3 linked regions of the Luteipulveratus mongoliensis genome follow. The protein of the gene in region 2 binds, or shares a complex with, the protein of the main gene of each other region. Links are inferred from orthologs where the notes say so. Each region holds a gene or a part of one and is shown on either strand. Other genes may lie near its edges. The genes, in order: secG, secY and secA.

Region 1 (3,084 bases), 1.4 Mb from region 2 along the record:
AGCGCGAGGGTCGCAAGCTGACCGGCAACGCCATGGTCGAGGCCGCCCCGTCCGCCACGAAGGATGCTCCGACCGTCAAGAAGGCCGCGCGTCGCAAGCTCGCGGCCAAGACGTCCGGGGCGACGACCAAGAAGTCCACCGCCCGGGCGACCACGCCCAAGAAGTCCACCGCCCGGGCGACCACGCCCAAGAAGAAGTCATGAGCGGTGATGAGTTCGGCGCACCGGAGATCGTCCGGCGCCCGGACAAGGCGACGCTGTCCGCTCAGATCGCCGGCCGGCTTGTCGACCGGATCCTGACCGCGCAGCGCGACCGAGGTGTCGCCCATGTCGTCCTCACCGGCGGCTCGATGGGTTCCGCGAGTCTCGAGGCGCTCGGAGCCAGCGGTCGTGCCGACGAGATCGACTGGTCAGCAGTCGAGATCTGGTGGGGTGACGAACGATTCGTCCCGTTCGGCGACGGTGAACGCAACGAGGTCCAGGCCAGGCAGGCGCTGCTGGACCGCCTGCCTCTGGACCCCGCACGGGTGCACCCGATGGCGGCCAGCGACGAGGGTGTCACCACTGAGGACGGCGCGGCACGCTATGCCGACCAGCTCGCCACGGCGGCCGGTGACGGCGAGACCGTGCCGGCGTTCGACGTGCTCATGCTCGGTGTGGGGCCCGACGCCCATGTGGCGTCGCTGTTCCCTGGCCATCCGGCCCTCGACATCGACGCGACGGCCGCCGTCGCGATCCACGACTCCCCCAAGCCGCCGCCGGACCGGATCTCCATGACCTATCCCACGCTCAACGCCGCACGAGAGGTCTGGCTCATGGTGGCCGGGGCCGACAAGGCCGACGCGGTGGCCAGGGCTCTCGGCGGTGCCGACCGGCACCAGGCTCCGGCAGCCGGCGTACACGGCACGGATGCGACGGTGTGGTGGCTCGATGACGCGGCAGCTGCCCAGCTGACCTGACCGCCGATCCGCCAGAGACCGACTCCGCATGACGAAGGCGCGGCGCCCGAGACCGGGTGCCGCGCCTTCGTGATGTCTGCGTCTAGCGGATCAGGCCGCGCGACCGCAGTGACTCCAGGGCCTCGTCGAGAATGACGGCGCCCTCCTCGTCGCTGCGACGCTCCTTCACATAAGCCAGGTGCGTCTTGTAGGGCTCGACGCGCGGAGGTGCAGGAGGGTTCTCCTGATCCTGGCCGGCCGGGAAACCACAGCGGGGGCAGTCCCACTGCTCCGGGACGCTGAGGCTTGGCTCCTCGGCAAAACTAGGTCGTGTCTCGTGCCCGTTGGAGCACCAGTACGAGACGACGACGCGCGGTGCGGCCTCGCCACGCTCGGCTTCGCCCATGGGGCCTGCACCGACACGGCTGCCGCGAATCGCGTTACCACCGGCCACGTTGGATCTCTCCTCGCTCTAGGAACTGCTGCGGGATACGGATCAGGCGAAGCGCTCGACGAGGCCGAGGCCCACGATCGTGGCGAACCAGAGCACTCCGACACCCACCGTGATCCGGTTGAGGTTGCGCTCGGCGATCGACGAACCACCAAGGCTGCTGGACACGCCACCACCGAACATGTCGGAGAGGCCACCGCCCTTGCCCTTGTGCATGAGGATCAGCATGACCAGGAAGAGACCGCTGACGATCAGCACAACCTGGAGGGCAACACGCACCGCGTCCACTAGGGAATCACCTTACGAATCGGGTCAGAACGGTCGGATGACCATCCGCTACAGGTTACAGGAGGGTAGGGCTGGAGGTGTTCAGCTCGCGTCGGCGCCGTGGTGGCTTCGATAGCGACAGATGGAGGAGAACTCGACCGGGTCGATGGACGCGCCACCGACCAGCGCACCATCCACGTCGGTCTGCGCCATGATCGCGGCCACGTTGCCCGCCTTGACGCTGCCGCCGTAGAGGACGCGTACGCCCTTCGCCAGGCCGGCCGAGTAGAGCTCGGCCAGGCGCGCTCGGATGGCCGCGCACACTTCCTGCGCGTCGTCCGGCGTCGCGACCTCACCCGTGCCGATCGCCCAGACCGGCTCGTACGCGACGACGACACTGCTCGCCTGCTCCGCCTCGAGCCTATCCAGCGCAGCATCCAACTGGCCGATGGTGTGCTCGACCTGGTTGCCGGCCTGACGCACCTCGAGTGGCTCACCGACACACAAGATCGGCGTGAGCCCGTGCTGGTAGGCGGCCTGCACCTTCAGCTTGACGACGTCGTCGGTCTCGTGGTGGTACTGCCGGCGCTCGCTGTGCCCGACCACGACATAGGTGCAGCCGAGCTTGGCGAGGAAGGCACCGGACACCTCACCGGTGTAGGCGCCGCTGGCGTGCACCGAGAGGTCCTGCGCCCCGAGCCGGATCTTGAGCTTGTCGCCGTCGATCAGCGTCTGCACGGTGCGCAGGTCGGTGAACGGCGGCAGCACCGCCACCTCGACGGCACCGAAGTCGTGCCGTCCGTCACGCAGGGTCCAGTCGAGCTTTTGGAGCAGGTGCGCTGCCTGGAGATGATCGAGGTTCATCTTCCAGTTGCCCGCCATCAGCGGGGTACGCGCCGGCTTTGCGGTGTCCTTGGCCATCTGCTCAGTCCTCCAGCACGGCGAGACCCGGCAGGGTCTTGCCCTCGAGGTACTCCAGGCTGGCGCCGCCACCCGTGGAGATATGGGTGAAGTCGTCGTCGGCAAAGCCCAGCGCGCGTACGGCTGCAGCGGAGTCTCCCCCGCCGACCACCGTCACGGCACCGGCCTTCGTCGCATCGACCAGCGCCTGCGCCAGCACCTTGGTGCCGTCGGCGTACGGAGCCATCTCGAACGCGCCCATCGGGCCGTTCCAGAAGGTCGTCTTGGCGGTCGTGACCTTCTCCGCGAACAGCTGCGCGGAGTCCGGGCCGATGTCCAGGCCCATCCGGTCGGCCGGGATCGCATCGACGGGAACGACCTCGTGGTCCGCGTCGGCGGAGAACTCGGTTGCCGCCACCACGTCCACGGGCAGCACGATGTCGACGCCGTGGTTCTCGGCCTCGGCGAGGTAGCCCTTGACGGTGGCGACCTGGTCCTCCTCAAGGAGGCTCTTGCCGACCTCGTAGCC
Region 2 (3,079 bases):
CCCCGTGCCAGCCCTCGACGATGGCACCGCAGTCGATCGACACCAGGTCACCGTCGTCGAGCACGCGGGATCCGGGGATGCCGTGGACGATCTCGTCGTTGACGCTGACGCAGATGGTCGCCGGAAAGCCGTGGTAACCAAGGAAGCTCGGCGTCGCACCTCGACCGCGGATGGCCTTCTCGGCCACCCCGTCGAGGTCTGCAGTGGTGAGACCGGCGCGTACGACGGTGCTCAGCTCGGCGAGCGTCTCACCGACCACGAGGCCGGCACGACGCATCTGCCGGACCTGGTCAGGCGTCTTGGCGGGCAGCTTGCTGCCGCGTCCGAACATGCGAGAACGGTCAGCCGGCGCGGGCGGCGAGGCCGTCGAGGACCTCGATCACGCGCGACTCGACCTCGTCGACGTCGCCCATGCCATCAATCTCGATCAGCACGCCACGCTCGCGATAGGTCGCCGCCAGCGGTGAGGTCTGGCGGTTGTAGATGGCCTGACGCTCGCGGATGACGTCCTCGGTGTCGTCAGCCCGGCCGGAGCTCTCCGCACGCTTGAGCAGGCGGGCGACGAGCTCCTCGTCATTGACGGTCAGCTGCAGCACGGCGTCCAGCGTGAAGCCGTCGGCGCCGAGCATCTCATCGAGCGCAGCGACCTGCGGCACGGTGCGGGGGTAGCCGTCGAGCAGGAATCCCTCACGAGCATCGTCTTGAGCAAGGCGGTCCTTGACGATCTCGTTGGTGATCTCGTCCGTGACGTAGCCACCCGCGTCCAGGATGCCCTTGACCTGCTGGCCGAGCGGCGTCCCGTCCTTGATGTTGGCGCGGAAGATGTCGCCGGTCGAGATGTGCGGGATGCCGCGCGCCTCCGTGAGGCGGTCGGCCTGCGTGCCCTTACCTGCACCGGGGGGACCAAGGATGATCAGACGCATTACCGCAGGAACCCTTCGTAGTGGTGCTGCTGCAGCTTGGAGTCGATCTGCTTGACCGTCTCCAGGCCCACACCGACCAGGATGATGATCGAGGCGCCACCGAACGGGAAGTTCTGGTCGGCGCTCACCATGGCCAGCGCGATCAGCGGGATAAGAGCCAGGATGGCGAGGTACAGGGCACCGACCACCGTCACGCGCGTCAGCACGTAGTTGAGGTACTGGGCGGTGGCCTTGCCGGCGCGGACGCCGGGGATGAAGCTGCCGGCCTGCTTGAGGTTGTCGGCCACCTCGTCGGGCTGGTAGGTGATCGACACGTAGAAGAACGTGAAGAACACGATCAGCACGGTGAAGAGCAGCATGTAGTACGGGTGGTCACCCTTGGAGAGGTTCTCCTGGACCCACTGCACCCAGCCCGCCGGAGCCGTCTGGCCGTTGCCCCGGTTGAAGCTCGCGAGCAGCACCGGCAGCGACAGCAGTGAGCTGGCGAAGATCAGCGGGATCACGTTGGCCATGTTGACCTTGAGCGGGATGTAGGTCGTCGTGCCGCCATAGGACCGGCGCCCGATCATCCGCTTGGCGTACTGGACCGGGATACGACGTTGCGCGTTCTCGACGAAGACCACGGCTGTGGTGATGACCAGACCCATGATGATGACGATGAAGAAGCGGCCCCAGCCCTGGTGGTGGATGGCCCACACCGAGCCCGGCACGCTGGCCGCGATCGAGGTCAGGATCAGCAGCGACATGCCGTTGCCGACGCCGCGCTCGGTGACCTGCTCACCCAGCCACATGACCAGGCCGGTGCCGGCGGTCAGCGTCAGGATCATGATGAGCATCGTCGGGATGTTGTCGTCGTTCATGATCCGCGGGCACGTCGCGCTCGAGCCGCCGAGCAGCGTGGAGGGGTTGCGCGCCGTCGTGATCAGGGTCGAGGACTGCAGCACGGCGAGACCGATCGTCAGATAACGCGTGTACTGCGTCATCTTGGTCTGGCCGGCCTGGCCTTCCTTCTTCAGCGCTTCGAACCGTGGGATGACCACGGTGAGCAGCTGGATGATGATGCTGGCCGTGATGTACGGCATGATCCCCAGCGCGAAGACCGACAGCTGCAGCAGCGCGCCGCCGCTGAACAGGTTGGCGAGGCCGAGCAGGCTGCCCTGCGGGCCGGCTGCCTTCTGACATTGCTGCACGAGCTGGTAGTTGATCCCAGGGGTCGGGATGTGCGAGCCAAGGCGGAAAATCGCCATGATGGCCAACGTGAACAGCAGCTTCTTGCGCAGGTCCGGCGTGGTGAACGCGCGACCGAAGGCGGTGAGCACTGATCCTCCTGCTGCCACCAGTGGTGGCGCTCTGCTTGGGTGCGGCGTGACGACGTCCGGTGGGACGTACGACGGTTGCGCGCCTGGGCTTCGGGCATCCCCCCGCGACACGGCGAGAGCCCAGAACAACGTGGACGACGATACCTGGAGCAGGTACGCCCCGGGTGCTCGGTCCCGTGAAGGGGCCGGGACAACCCGGGGCGTAGCAGCTCTAGGCGGTAGCGAGAACGGTCATCACCCAGCGGTGATGGTGCCGCCCGCAGCCTCGATCTTTTCCTTGGCCGTGCTGGAGAACTTCGTCGCGGTCACCTCGACCTTGACGGTGATCTCACCCGTGCCGAGCACCTTGACGGGCTGGCCCTTGCGGACCGCACCCTTGGCCACCAGATCCTCGACGGTGACAGCGCCACCCTCGGGGAACAGGGTGGACAGCTTGTCGAGGTTGACGACCTGGTAGTCCACCCGGTTGGGGTTCTTGAAGCCACGCAGCTTGGGCAGACGCATGTGCAGCGGCGTCTGACCACCCTCGAAGCTCGCGGGCACCTGGTAACGAGCCTTGGTGCCCTTGGTGCCACGACCGGCGGTCTTACCCTTGGAGCCCTCACCACGACCGACGCGGGTCTTGGCCTTCTTGGCTCCCGGGGCGGGACGCAGGTGGTGCACCTTCAGCGCGTGTGTCTTGGGCTCAGCTGCCTCGGCAGCCGCGCTCTTGGCGTTGTCAGCCATCAGTCAACCTCCTCGACCGTCACCAGGTGGGCGACGTGACGGACCATGCCACGGAACTCCGGGCGGTCCTCCTTGACGACGGTGTCACCGATGCGCTTCAGGCCCAGCGAA
Region 3 (3,425 bases), 2.2 Mb from region 2 along the record:
CGACAGCGCAGGCACTCGAGTCGTTGTCCGGACCTTCACGGTCATGGAGAAGGCGGCACTGGTTGCACCGGTCAGGCTGGAGTTCGCGCAGGACGGTCGGCCAGGAGCGTTCGCGACGTTGCGCTGATTCGAGCGCATCCTGCGGACCGGGAACCATGGTCTGGCGTGACACGCTGGAACGAACGACTACCCTAGATGGGTCTGTCCTGTGTGCAGCGTCACCATGGCGTGTGCACAGGCAGTCCATCGGTAGTCATGGCGTACGCCGACCGCGTCGCCACCGAGAACGTTGACCAGGAGTCCTGCGTGCCCAAGATCGTCGAGAAGGTACTGCGTGCTGGCGAGGGCCGGCTGCTCAAGAAGCTGGAGGGCATCGCCGCTCAGGTCAACATCCTCGAGGAGGACTTCCAAAAGCTCACTGATGCCGAGCTGAAGGCTGAGACCGCTTCGTTCAGGAAGCGGCTCAAGGAGGGCGAGACGCTGGACGACCTCCTGCCGGAGGCGTTCGCCGCCGTCCGTGAGGCCAGCGTCCGCACCATCGGCAAGCGTCACTTCGACGTCCAGCTCCAGGGTGGCGCGGCGCTCCACCTCGGCAACGTGGCGGAGATGAAGACCGGTGAGGGCAAGACGCTCGTCGCGACCCTGCCGTCCTACCTCAACGCGTTGTCCGGCAAGGGCGTCCACGTCGTGACGACCAACGACTACCTCGCCGAGTACCAGTCGGAGCTGATGGGTCGCGTGCACCGCGCCCTCGGCCTGGAGACCGGCGTGATCCTGTCGGCCATGACCCCGGAGCAGCGTCGGGTCGAGTACCGCAAGGACATCACCTACGGCACCAACAACGAGTTCGGCTTCGACTACCTGCGCGACAACATGGCGTGGTCCAAGGACGAGCTGGTCCAGCGCGGTCACAACTTCGCGATCGTCGACGAGGTCGACTCGATCCTGATCGACGAGGCCCGTACGCCCCTGATCATCAGCGGTCCCGCGGACGAGGCGACCAAGTGGTACGTCGAGTTCGCCAAGATCGTCGATCACCTGACCCGGGCGAAGAAGGACAAGGACAACAAGGTCATCGCCGGCACGGGTGACTACGAGGTCGACGAGAAGAAGAAGACGGTCGGTCTGCTCGAGTCGGGCATCGAGAAGGTCGAGGACCTGCTCGGCATCGACAACCTCTACGAGGCGCACAACACGCCGCTGATCGGCTACCTCAACAACGCGATCAAGGCCAAAGAGCTGTTCAAGCGCGACAAGGACTACGTCGCGATGAACGACGAGATCCTCATCGTCGACGAGCACACCGGCCGCATGCTGTCGGGCCGTCGCTACAACGAGGGCATGCACCAGGCCATCGAGGCGAAGGAGGGTGTCGAGATCCAGAACGAGAACCAGACGCTCGCCACCGTCACACTGCAGAACTACTTCCGCATGTACGACAAGCTCTCCGGCATGACCGGTACGGCCCAGACCGAGGCCGCCGAGCTCTACCAGATCTACAAGCTGGGCGTCGTCAGCATCCCCACCAACAAGCCGATGATCCGCAAGGACCAGGCCGACCTCGTCTACCGGACCGAGGAAGCCAAGTTCCACGCCGTGGTCGAGGACATCGTCGCCCGCCACAAGGAGGGCCAGCCGATCCTGGTCGGCACGACGAGCGTCGAGAAGAGCGAGCGCCTGTCCGAGCAGCTCAAGCGCAAGGGCATCCCGCACGAGGTCCTCAACGCCAAGCAGCACGAGCGTGAGGCCGCGATCGTGGCCCAGGCCGGCCGCAAGGGCGCCGTCACTGTCTCGACCAACATGGCTGGTCGAGGCACCGACATCATGCTCGGTGGCAACCCCGAGTTCATGGCGGTCGCAGCACTGAAGAACAAGGGCCTGGACCCGGTGGAGACGCCGGAGGAGTACGAAGCGCAGTGGGACGAGGCGATGGCCAAGGCTGAGAAGTCCGTGGCCAAGGCGCACGACGAGATCCAGGAGGTCGGCGGCCTCTACGTCCTGGGCACCGAGCGGCACGAGTCGCGCCGTATCGACAACCAGCTGCGCGGTCGTGCCGGCCGTCAGGGTGACCCGGGCGAGAGCCGCTTCTACCTGTCGCTGCAGGACGACCTCATGCGGCTGTTCAACGCGGCCATGGTCGACCGGTTCATGCAGACCGCCAAGATCGAGGACGAGGTCCCGATCGAGTCCAAGATGGTCAGCCGCTCCATCCAGAGCGCGCAGAGCCAGGTCGAGTCGCAGAACTTCGAGATCCGCAAGAACGTCCTGAAGTATGACGACGTCCTCAACCGCCAGCGCGAGGTCATCTACGACGAGCGTCGCCGGGTGCTGGAGGGCGAGGACCTCGAGCCCCAGATGCGGCACTTCGTCAACGACACGGTCGACGCCTACGTCGACGGTGCGGCTGAGGTGGGCTTTGCTGACGACTGGGACCTCGACAAGCTGTGGGAGGCCCTGGCCGAGCTGTACCCGGTCTCGATCTCGGTCGACGAGCTTGAGCAGGAAGTCGGCGGTCGCGCCGGTCTGACGGCCGACATCCTCACCGAGGAGTTGCGCTCGGACGCCCAGCACGCCTACGACGCCCGTGAGACCGATCTCGGCGACCGGGTGTCCCGCGAGGTGGAGCGCCGCGTCGTGCTGTCGGTCCTGGACCGCAAGTGGCGTGAGCACCTCTACGAGATGGACTACCTCAAGGAGGGCATCCACCTGCGCCAGATGGCCCAGCGTGACCCCTTGGTGGAGTATCAGCGCGAGGGCTTCCAGATGTTCGACGCGATGAACGACGCGATCAAGGAGGAGTCGATCCAGTACTTCTTCAACGTCGAGGTCGACCCGGCCGAGGTCGAGTCGTCGCTTCCCGCGAGCAAGCCCAAGATGCACCTCACCGCTCCTGGCGAGGACGGTCTGGCCCACGAGCACGACATCGACGAGCACGGTCGCGTGCTCGAGGAGGACGCGAGTCTGCCTCGGCGCGAGCGTCGCGCCCGCGCCAAGGCGGACAAGTCCTCGGCGACGGCGCCGGCCACCCGCTCGGCGAGCAAGAACAAGCAGAAGGCCAAGGCCAAGCGCCGCTGACCCGACGCGACGAAGGCCGGCACCCGTCAGGGTTGCCGGCCTTTGTCGTACCCGCTTCGTCGGACGCGGTCAGCCGATGACCAGCTCGGTCATCAGCCAGCGACCGTCCACGCCGTTGAGTCGCAGCGCGACCGCCCGCAGCCGGCCGTCCAGCAGCACCAGCGCGGACGCCTCGACCACTCCGTCAGAGGGTTCGGTCACGCGCACCCGACGTACCTGAGGGCGGTCGACCGGCCGGCGCCCTCGCCGCTGAGCAACCTTGTGCCGCCTCGCAACTCGCTCATGTACATCAATCGTCATCCAGCGCGTGAGCTGCTGCGGAGTCCGTACGCCGACGCTGCACTCCAGCG

The links.
Region 1: secY (region 2) and secG share a complex: the UniProt entries of both Escherichia coli proteins name them as parts of the sec protein translocase complex. The link is inferred for Luteipulveratus mongoliensis from one-to-one orthologs.
Region 3: the proteins of secY (region 2) and secA are in contact, whole or in part, in a crystal structure (PDB 3DIN), measured with the Thermotoga maritima proteins. The link is inferred for Luteipulveratus mongoliensis from one-to-one orthologs. Residues at the interface, in WP_004081795.1 of Thermotoga maritima: Glu108, Gly109, Glu110, Glu111, Ala236, Glu237, Arg238, Arg239, Ile240, Thr241, Ile242, Gln243, Tyr244, Ala245, Arg246, Arg247, Val248, Thr249, Gly250, Arg251, Arg252, Val253, Tyr254, Gly256, Ala257, Ser258, Thr259, Tyr260, Leu261, Pro262; in WP_004082002.1 of Thermotoga maritima: Glu261, Ala262, Arg263, Lys300, Ala301, Arg302, Thr303, Ile304, Ile305, Leu323, Tyr324, Asp325, Pro326, Val329, Ser330, Tyr333, Ile336, Lys340, Phe345, Val349, Glu363, Phe364, Tyr374, Ser375, Gly376, Gly377, Glu393, Ile395, Thr482, Ser483.

The regions. Positions count from the first base shown.
Region 1 is NZ_CP011112.1:3,048,965-3,052,048, reverse strand. Bases 56-2,989 are described here. They hold secG (preprotein translocase subunit SecG), read right to left. Parts: upstream 1,677-2,989; coding sequence 1,434-1,676; downstream 56-1,433. Other genes in these bases: VV02_RS14470 (phosphoglycerate kinase), read right to left, coding at 2,581-2,989; tpiA (triose-phosphate isomerase), read right to left, coding at 1,758-2,576; VV02_RS14485 (RNA polymerase-binding protein RbpA), read right to left, coding at 1,041-1,391; pgl (6-phosphogluconolactonase), read left to right, coding at 200-958; VV02_RS14495 (glucose-6-phosphate dehydrogenase assembly protein OpcA), read left to right, coding at 56-203. Outside these bases: more of VV02_RS14495, read left to right, coding at 1-55; more of VV02_RS14470, read right to left, coding at 2,990-3,084. UniProt on the Escherichia coli protein: Subunit of the protein translocation channel SecYEG. Overexpression of some hybrid proteins has been thought to jam the protein secretion apparatus resulting in cell death; while this may be true it also results in FtsH-mediated degradation of SecY.
Region 2 is NZ_CP011112.1:4,425,141-4,428,219, forward strand. Bases 83-3,011 are described here. They hold secY (preprotein translocase subunit SecY), read right to left. Parts: upstream 2,243-3,011; coding sequence 923-2,242; downstream 83-922. Other genes in these bases: map (type I methionyl aminopeptidase), read right to left, coding at 83-331; VV02_RS20955 (adenylate kinase), read right to left, coding at 342-923; rplO (50S ribosomal protein L15), read right to left, coding at 2,477-2,968; rpmD (50S ribosomal protein L30), read right to left, coding at 2,968-3,011. Also shown: more of map, read right to left, coding at 1-82; more of rpmD, read right to left, coding at 3,012-3,079. UniProt on the Escherichia coli protein: The central subunit of the protein translocation channel SecYEG. Consists of two halves formed by TMs 1-5 and 6-10.
Region 3 is NZ_CP011112.1:2,245,925-2,249,349, forward strand. The notes cover bases 1-3,275. They hold secA (preprotein translocase subunit SecA), read left to right. Parts: upstream 1-306; coding sequence 307-3,075; downstream 3,076-3,275. Other genes in these bases: VV02_RS10740 (hypothetical protein), read left to right, coding at 1-127; VV02_RS10750 (Rv3235 family protein), read right to left, coding at 3,145-3,275. Also shown: more of VV02_RS10750, read right to left, coding at 3,276-3,425. UniProt on the Escherichia coli protein: Required for protein export, interacts with the SecYEG preprotein conducting channel.